3 regions of the Mesobacillus thioparans genome follow, and region 3 is predicted to be linked to each of the others. Evidence: predicted binding sites of a transcription regulator. Region 3 holds the regulator's gene; each other region holds the start of a gene.
What was found. The regulator Rex, encoded in region 3, represses fermentation and respiration genes when NADH is low (regulators of the CRP and FNR family bind a similar motif). The targets are predictions, from matches to a motif close to TTGTGAAATATTTCACAA.

Region 1: ACNAZ4_RS19365 (anaerobic C4-dicarboxylate transporter family protein) is a predicted target of Rex. The motif match lies at 1,861-1,878, and genes of this name have one in related genera.
Region 2: ACNAZ4_RS03320 (YwiC-like family protein) is a predicted target of Rex. The motif match lies at 2,183-2,200, and genes of this name have one in related genera.

The regions. Positions count from the first base shown of each region.
Region 1 covers NZ_CBCSFH010000014.1:74,876-78,154, reverse strand. The annotation lists gene aspA (aspartate ammonia-lyase) at 1-372, opposite strand, end outside; gene ACNAZ4_RS19365 (anaerobic C4-dicarboxylate transporter family protein) at 445-1,758, opposite strand; gene ACNAZ4_RS19360 (ATP-binding protein) at 2,129-3,279, shown strand, end outside.
Region 2 covers NZ_CBCSFH010000001.1:646,999-650,277, forward strand. The annotation lists gene argC (N-acetyl-gamma-glutamyl-phosphate reductase) at 1-375, opposite strand, end outside; gene ACNAZ4_RS03315 (Crp/Fnr family transcriptional regulator) at 599-1,291, shown strand; gene ACNAZ4_RS03320 (YwiC-like family protein) at 1,409-2,125, opposite strand; gene ACNAZ4_RS03325 (respiratory nitrate reductase subunit gamma) at 2,313-2,735, opposite strand; gene mobB (molybdopterin-guanine dinucleotide biosynthesis protein B) at 2,879-3,279, opposite strand, start outside.
Region 3 covers NZ_CBCSFH010000024.1:5,331-8,609, forward strand. The annotation lists gene ACNAZ4_RS23140 (ABC-F family ATP-binding cassette domain-containing protein) at 1-259, opposite strand, end outside; gene moaC (cyclic pyranopterin monophosphate synthase MoaC) at 440-934, shown strand; gene ACNAZ4_RS23150 (redox-sensing transcriptional repressor Rex) at 961-1,617, shown strand; gene ACNAZ4_RS23155 (YdiK family protein) at 1,643-1,843, opposite strand; gene ACNAZ4_RS23160 (CPBP family intramembrane glutamic endopeptidase) at 1,847-2,578, opposite strand; gene ACNAZ4_RS23165 (GNAT family N-acetyltransferase) at 2,827-3,279, shown strand, end outside.

The DNA of each region.
Region 1 (3,279 bases), on a different contig from region 3:
GCCTTTAGCTTCTCCCAACAATTCGAGAGCACGGTTTGCAATTACTTCATTCGTATTCATATTGATTGAAGTACCGGCGCCTCCCTGGATTGGATCTACAATATACTGGTCATGCAGCTTGCCTTGGATCACTTCATCAGCTGCATGTGCTATCGCTTCAGCAAGTGCTCGATCGAGTTGCCCAATATCCGCATTTGCAAGTGCTGCTGCTTTCTTTACCATCGCCATCGCCTTGATTAAAGATTCATCGATCCTTGACCCTGTGATCGGAAAATTTTCAATGGCTCGTATTGTCTGCACACCATAATATGCTTCAATAGGGACCAGCTTCTCCCCCAAGAAATCCTTTTCAATCCTAAATTGATCCATCATTTCAACCATCTCTTTTCCTATTAAAATTAGACAGCCGCCCTCATGGAGCGGCTGCTTCTCAAAGGCGTGATTTTAAAGAACGATCGTGCTTAAGAGGATGCCGATACTGACTGCCCCTATCGTTGCAACTAGTCCAGGAATCATAAAGCTGTGGTTTAAAACGTATTTTCCGATTCTTGTCGTGCCCGTACTGTCAAAGTTAATTGCCGCTACTACAGTAGGATAGTTCGGAATGAAGAAATATCCATTTACTGCAGGGAACATTGCGATTAACAGTGCCGGATTGATACCAAGTGTAATCCCTAGCGGCATTAAAGTTCGGACTGTAGCTGCTTGGCTGTACAGAAGGATGGAAAGTGCGAATAGCGCAACTGCGAATAGCCACGGAGCTGCCGTTACCAGATCAGAAATCGAACCGGAAATCAGAGCCATGTTTCCCTGGAAGAATGTATCCCCCATCCAGGCAATCCCAAAGATGGCGACAACTGCAGCAGCACCAGCTTTGAACACGCTGCCGGAAACGATATCTTCAACTTTTGGCTTCGCAAAGATAATGATCATGGCTGCGATTGTTAGCATGACAATCTCAATTGCCGCAGGCATACTCATTCTAGTGAATACACCCTCAATTTCCCAGCCAGGGCGCAATTCCTGGAAGGAGCCAAGAATAACAACGAGTACTGCTGCCAATAAGAACAGAATGACGGATAGTTTTGCACCTGGATTTGGATTGAACGCCTTTTTGTCTTTCTTGATAGGAGCGAGTCCTTCTTCCAGTCGTCTGAGATAATCTGGATCCATATTCAGTTCCTTGCCCATTTTGCTAGCAACAAATGCTGCTCCCATGCAAGCGAGGAATGTCGACGGAATACAGATTAGAAGAATCTGCAATAAGCTAATGTTGAAGTCTGCAAGAAGCGCAAGAAGCGCGACTGTTGCAGCGGAGATTGGACTGGCTGTAATAGCCTGCTGAGATGCGATAACAGCAATAGACATTGGACGTTCCGGCCGGATACCCGATTCTCTGGATACCTCTGCTATTACTGGCAATACTGAGTAGGCAACGTGGCCAGTACCAGCACATAAAGTAAATAAATAGGTGACCATCGGCGCAATGAACGTGATTCTTTTAGGATTTTTACGCAATGCTTTCTCTGCAAGGTAGACAAGATATTCCATTCCTCCAGCTGCCTGAAGTGCTCCAGCCGCTGTAATGACTGCCAGTATCATCAGCATTACGTCAATCGGTGCAGATGTTGGCTGGAGTCCGAAGCCGAAAACAAGGATTCCAAGACCTACACCGCCCATAACCCCAAGTCCAACACCACCAAGCCTGGCTCCTATGAAGATACATATCAGGACAATTAAAAATTGGATCCAAAACATATTGATGACCTCCTTGATATTTTCAAATGATTTCTTAATGTTAAATGAAGGATGAACATGTTTTTTAGATTATTTGCAAAGAACAACCCCCTCCGCTCAACTTAGTGAAACATTTCACAAGTGTAAATCTAATTGCGTTTAGTGTCATTTAGCATTAGAGTGAAATAAATTCTGTTTCCTTTGACACCCATAGAATAATTCCTGCCCTACTGAAAACTACAAAAAGTAACAAACCAAATTCTCTTCTTAATAATATTGTCAAAATTACACATTACAAGTTCCCTCAGGTAGATTAAAATATTATTGTTTCCCAATTTATATAAGTCATGCAAGAATACTAACATTATAGATTTTGAAATGAGGCGGGATGATGAAAGAAAAACTGCTCCTTTACTTGGCAATTGTTATTGCGGTTCCGATTGGCGGGGAGATGAAATTTTATCCTTTTGAAGGCGATATGAGAGTAAGTCTTGGAACGCCGGTCTTTTTCTTTATTTTGTTATGGTCCAGAAAGTTGCATCCATTATTGGCCGGTATGGCTGCAGGTACGGCAGTTGTCCTGTTTAGAGTTACATTATTTGGTTTCACTGAAGATACTAGCCTGCTTTTTGAAGCGTTTCTTCTGCACTTCCCTGTCTTCTTCTATTATTTGAATTTTGCACTATTATTTTATTTTTTTAAAATCAATACATTTTATAGCAAGCCGATTTTTGTTGGATTGCTTGGAGTCATAGTTGAGATTGCAGCAAGTATGACCGAAATTTTTCTCCGTTCCTTTATCTCACATTCTCAAATCAATCTAAGTACATTCTTGACCATTGGTATGATTGCAATTTTCCGAAGCTTTTTTGTATTAGGCTTTTTTAATATCTTCGTCATCAGAGAAGCTAAATTATCTGAAGAGCAACAAAGAAAACGGAATGAACAAATGCTCATGCTAATATCTAATTTATATGTAGAAATGATTCAGCTAAAGAAGACAATGAAAAATGCCGAAACCCTGACAACTGGATGTTATTCATTTTATAGAGAGTTAAAAGAGGAACAACAAGAAAAACATGCTCATACAGCACTAAGAATCGCAGGTGAATTGCATGAAATCAAGAAAGACAACCAGCGAATATATTCCGGTCTGACTAAGCTGATGGTCAAGGAAAACCTTAGTGACTTTATGGAAATTGATGAAATTCTGGAAGTAGTCAATAAATGTAATAGAAACTATGCAGATTCATTAGGCAAATCGATTGAAATTATAAATAATGTTTCCGGGGAGCACCCTCCCTATCATACATTCATGCTATTATCTGTGATTAATAACCTTGCAACAAATGCCGTGGAAGCCATTCAACAAACAGGTGAAATCCATCTGGATATTAGCACTTTGCATGATACCTTGGTGATTCAGGTAAAAGATAATGGACCAGGTATAACTGATCGGGATAGGCCTCTCGTTTTTGAGCCTGGATTTACCACTAAGTTCACTCAGGATGGGGATGCATCAAACGGCATCGGACTTTCTTA
Region 2 (3,279 bases), on a different contig from region 3:
TGCTTCACCCAGGATGGAGTTGGAGACTGCTTCATACTTATACCATTTTCTATAAGTTTCGGAATCCTTTAATCTCAAGTCACCGGACAGGTCGATTACTTTTATATCTTGATTAATAAATCTTTCGACAAGTTCTCCAGAAACCTTAGATGGTGTTGCCAGGAAGACGATGTCTGCTTCCTCGACGATTTTATCAGGATCAATGCTTGTGAGGACTTTGTCAAAAATGCCTGTCAAATGGGGGTATTCTGCAGATACTGGTTTCTCATCCCGTGTTGTATGTACTGAATGGATGGTGAAAGATGGATGATTGTTAAGAATGCGGATCAGTTCGCCTCCCCCATAACCTGTCGTTCCGATAATCGCTGCCTTCACGTTTTTCCTCCTTTCAGAATATGCATAAATAAACATATTTATTTATAAATATTAGTTGAGTTCTTCTTATTATAAAAACTTGACTCTAAAAAGGCAACTAAATTATTAACAATATGTGAACATTTCACAATTGGATTGATGATTTTGTATGATTTACAATATAATAATATTAGTATCAGATACGGACGGGTGTATAAACTCCCCTTTAAAAGGTGGTATTCACATGTTGACGGCTGCAACCTTGTCACCAAATATGAATAGGCTGTTTGAAAAAGTCCATAAAATTAAAAATATCGATAAAGGAAGCTTCCTTTTTGAAGAGGGAAATTCTGCGAATGAGTTGTACATCATCCAGAGCGGTAAATTCCAGATCAGCAAAATGATTCCCGACGGGCGCGAGCTGACAATCAGAATGTGCTCTGCCGGTGAACTGGTTGGCGAGTTGACATTGTTCAGTCCTGCCTCGCAGCATATACTGAATGCCAGGGCTTCTGAAAGCGGAAGTGTTGCGGTCATTAAGAAGGACCAGCTCGAGGATGAAATCTCAAAGGATAGCGCATTGGCGCTGGAACTCGTGAAGTGGCTCTCTCTCCAGCATCGCAAATCGCAAACAAGGTTCAGGGATCTGGTTCTGCATGGAAAAAAAGGTGCATTATACTCAACACTGATCCGACTAGTGAACAGCTTTGGTGTGAAGACCGAGGACGGGCTGAAAATCGATGTTTCTTTGACAAATCAGGAACTTGCAAACTTCTGCGGCACATCACGAGAAGTCGTGAACCGATTATTGAGCGAGCTCAGGAAACAGGAAATTATCACCATCGACAAAGGGTATATAACCATACATGCGCTACATCGCCTGAAACGTGAAATCGACTGCGAAAACTGCCCGATTGAAATATGCAATATCGAATAAGAAAAAGCACCAGTGCTTTAGTAAGCCGACAAGTGCTCGAGCTTTTTTATTACAATCGAATTTAAATTCTATATCACCTAAAGAAAGCCGCCAGGATCCTGGCGGCTTTCCTTTCATTTACAGGATGGCGAAAAGCATGATGATGAAAAACAATGCTGCGTTCACGATTTCATAGATTCCCACCTGCATGACACTAAGCGGCCTGCCGTAAAATCCGACGGCTCTGATCAGGCTTGGCACTGCCGCAACGGCGACAATCGCTTCTCCGGCTGCCAGCCACAAAACCGGGACCAGCAAATGATAGGTCCAGGAAATCCATTTGAATTGATGGTTCTTCTTTTCGCGAATCATCGTTTTCACATAGAATGTGCTTCCTGTGAAAAATAGAATACATGATGCAAAAACGAGAACACTCTGCTGATTGATTTCTGCACCAGGCAGATAACTGCTAGCAAGACCAGCGATGGAAAAAACAATGGTTGCACTAAGATCATTCATCAGTGCCCTGTCTTTATTTTTAGCCGAGAAATAGGCATTAAGGATGAAGAATGGAATCATCGCAAATCCGAAGAACATGATCGATGGAGTCGTGAATAACGGGACCATTAAAAACACTAATGATGGGACTATATAGATCAGCGCCCATTTACGATAAAACGGGATTTTCTTTTTCTTGAACATCAACAGAAGCGGATATGTTCCCAAATATAGTAATAGCCACCCAATGAAGAACGGGATATGCTGCCAGACGATCTCACTTGCCGCTGTTCCAAGCCAGAAAGGGATAATCAACATCGCCCAGGCTCCATGCTGTTTTGGCATAAATAAATTCATGAATGAACACTCCCTTTTGGTTCCTGCCTTAACTATAAAACAGCCGGAAGATTCCATAAGTGAAACACATCACATTTTGGAGGCTCTGTATTCAACTGACACCGAACTGTCAAAAAGGAAGCCAGAAATTAAATAAGCTGCATGCCATCAGGTGAATTTGAAAACCAATGGCGTGCAGCTCAAGAGTTCATCCTCTTTTTTCATATTGAAGCTTCAGATAGATTTTCTTCAAATATTGATGTGGCTTAAAAAGGTAGTAAATTTCCTTTGTAAATGCCAGACTTAACAGGAATAAGAACACAACGACAAAATGGATCTTTGAAAGAACGGAAATTTCCAGGATCAAGCTTATATCTGGCTCCAGCTGTGCAAGACTGATCAGCCATCTCAACAGAAGGACTAGTTCATCTGCCATGCTGCTCGAAAGCACGATCGCAAGACCGGTCGCTGTACTCGCGGCCATCATGACTTTTACCACCAACAGAAGGAACTTTCCTGCTGTTGAGCGTGACTCCTCACCCCTTGACGCATCATAACGCCAGACTATGCCCATTCCAACTATAGCAACTACCGTATAAGGGTAGACAATCCATAAAAACATCTGATGCATTTCCACCGCTCTCACCTCACACAAATTACACAAACTTCGAACCTCATTAACATTCTAACTGCGCAAGTGTGAAGTGACAGTGATAAAAGTCGCCCATCCTAACAAATTTGACATAAAAACAGGCGGAAAGAATTACTTTCCACCTAAACTTGCTTGAAGATATAATCAAGAACCCAATTAACTCCTCTGTCATCGTCGATTTGAAAAACAGGATAGGAAAGTTCTTTCGCCAGATCTGCCAGTTTCTGGTCACGATAAAAGACTAGCTTGATATTGTCAAGAACGTCCAATAACTCTAAATCTTCTTCGTCCCTCAGGATGACTGCTTTGGGATAGCCCTCTCTTTTGTAACCTTCTATCAGGATGACATCTGTCTTGAAGCAGGATAAAAGCTCTATTTCTTCAGCCAGCGACCATTTTCCGTTTTCGGCATGAAGAACGAGCCTGCCTCCCCCCTCCACAAGGGAGACGGCGGCGCCAGCGCTCATATGCCGGCCGGAATCCTTTTCCTCGACAATATCCGGCTTTCCTCCATGTCCATGAT
Region 3 (3,279 bases):
TTTCATCCCAGATGCTTTTCTCGGATTCCAGCCCTGTATTCTGGGCAAGGTATCCGATTGTCGTTCCTTTCGGGCGGATAATCTCGCCGCCATCATGGGATTCAAAACCGGCAATGATTTTCAGCAGGGTTGATTTTCCCGCACCGTTCCGGCCGACCAATGCAACACGGTCATTGGTCTGTATTTCAAACTTGATATTCGATAAAATAAGATCAGCAGCAAAATATTTTGATAGCTGATTGACTTGTAATAGAATCATTATTTTTCACCTCTAATGCCTTAGGGATAGTGTAACCCAATCCTATGGGCTCGGCAATATGTGCGGCCTGCTATAGGGAGCAAGCTATGAAAAATTTCCCCTCTATATGTGAAGATAGAAACAAAGTTCACACACAAGTTTGTGAAAATAGTGTATTATTTGGTTGAAAGGAGCTTGAATATGGCAGAATTTACGCATTTTAATGAAGAGGGAAGAGCGAAGATGGTCGATGTCAGTGAAAAACCTGAGACGGTCCGTACGGCAGTCGCCCATTCAAGCATTACCGTTAATCAAGATATATATGTAAGGATTACTGAAAATAAAATAAAAAAAGGCGATGTACTGGCAGTCGCGCAGGTTGCTGGCATCATGGCGGCCAAGAAGACATCCGAGATCATCCCGATGTGCCACCCGATTCCATTAACAGGCATTGACCTTTCGTTTGATTGGGAGCAAAATGGTAATGACTATATATTAAATATCGCAGCAGCTGTTAAAACAAAAGGAAATACAGGGGTAGAAATGGAAGCGTTAACAGCAGCGTCAGCATGCGCGCTGACTGTCTATGATATGTGCAAGGCCGTCGACAAAGGCATGGTGATCGGCAAGACCTATCTCGTGGAAAAGACTGGCGGGAAAAACGGCGATTTTAAGAGAGATGAGAAGCTAAAATAGAAATACGAACGGGTGGAGGATGGAGAATGACGAATGATGCTATGAAGATTCCGCAGGCAACCGCAAAACGTTTGCCGCTGTATTACCGATTTTTATTGAACTTGCATTCTTCAGGCAAGCAAAGGGTATCATCCGCGGAGCTGAGTGAAGCGGTAAAAGTGGATTCTGCTACGATTAGAAGGGACTTTTCCTATTTCGGGGCTTTGGGTAAAAAGGGTTACGGCTATAATGTGAATTACCTGCTGACTTTTTTCCGAAAGACGCTCGACCAGGATGAACTCACAAAGGTTGCGCTGATTGGTGTCGGTAATTTGGGAACGGCGTTTTTGAATTATAATTTTTCCAAAAATAATAATACGAAAATTGAAATTGCCTTCGATGTCGACCAGGATAAGGTAGGGACGCAGATTGGCGATGTGCCTGTCTATCACATGGATGACCTTGATAAGGTTGTTGTCGAGGAAGGCATCCAGGTGGCGATCCTGACGGTGCCATCAGCGGTGGCACAGCCGATCACGGACAGACTAGTACAGGCGAATGTGAAGGGCATCCTGAACTTCACGCCAGCGAGGCTGAATGTGCCGCCTTCTATCAGGATCCATCATATTGATCTGGCAGTGGAATTGCAATCATTGATTTATTTCTTGAAGCATTATCCGACTGACAGTGACTCAGAAGAATAAAAAATGGCTCCTTCATTTGAAGGAGCTATTTTTTCTGCATTTGTTTAAGTTTGAAATGAAACAGGATCATCCTGATGCCGGAGCCGAAGTCGAAGGTGGCGAGCAGGACGAGCAAATAACTGAAAAATCCCCAGCCTGAGTCGTTGACATTCTGGATGGCGAAATAGGTGAATAAGATGCCTAACAAGATGTAGACAATGCCTGAGAACATAGGCGATTGCTTCATGACTTAAAATCCCCCAATAAAGCTTTGAATTTTCTCTGCTTCTCTTATCATTCTCTCTATGTCTTCTCTGAATACGGATTGAAGCAGGACAACCATTGTATTCATTGTAACATGGGCGATGATCGGCACGATGATCCGCTTTGTTTTTACATACAGGAAGGCAAAGGTAAAGCCCATCGCCGAGTAGAGGATCACATGCTCTGGCTCCATATGGGCCAGTGCAAAGATGACGGAACTGATCAAGGCTGCAAAGAAGAAATTCATTTTCTTTTGCAGGCTGCCGAAGATGATCTTCCGGAAGACGATTTCCTCCAGGATCGGACCGATGATCGAGCTGACGAGGATGACGACCGGGAACCTTTCGATCAGCTTGATGATTTCCTGTGTATTCTCCGAGCCCATTTCAATTCCAAGCATGCTTTCGATGCTGCCAGCAATCGACTGGGCGAACAGGGCCAGAAAGACCCCGGCGAAAGCCCAGGCCGCCGAGCTTGCCGGCGAAGATGCTTCGCGCAAATCTGCATGTATGTTTCGTTCTTTCCTTAAAATCATCAGGATGATCAGGAGAGTCAGTGAAAAACTGATCACGAGCCAGTATGGAATCGCGAGGGTTTGCATTTCATCAAGGCTTTTTCCCATCGCGGCACCGATGAAAGCAATGATTGGAACCCCCACAAGGCTTGAAAGCTGCATGACAATATAGGCAATAAGGACGTACCAGTATTCTTTTTTCAATCGAAAAAACTCCTTAATAATGCAGTAATGTATGTTCTGAAATTTTACGTAATAATATGCTGGCCTGTAAAATAAAATACGGGGACAGCTTTGCTTATCTAGGCACTCTCTATATTCTACTAGTAAATGATTTGAAAGTTCAAATTGTAGGGTCAGGATGAAAATGTGGTTGTCCGGGTTTAGTATTTCCTGAATACCAGATACTTGTTAAGGTGAAATTTTCTCTTTAAAAATGATCGGAGGTTCAAATGGTTTATTTGGAAACGTCACGACTGCTTTTGCGCGATTGGTCTGCCGCAGATTTAGAGCACTTTTGCAAAATGAATGCAGACCCGGATGTGATGAAGTATTTCCCTCGTGTCTTATCTTCCTCAGAAACGGAGAGGTTTTATCAGGATATGCTAGCCGAGTTCAATGAATACGGCTTTGGGTTATATGCAGTTGAAGTGAAGGCCACGAAAGAATTTATCGGATTCCTCGGGTTTCACATGGCAACTTTCGAAGGTGATTTCACCCCGTGTATAGAGATTGGCTGGAGGCTAAAGAAAGAGGCCTGGGGCCAAGGGTATGCAACAGAAGGTGCCAGAGCCTGTCTGGAATATGGATTCAAGCAACTGGGCTTTAATGAGGTCGTCAGTTTTACTGCTGAGATCAATCGTCCTTCAATCAGTGTAATGAGAAAAATCGGTATGAAGCCTGTT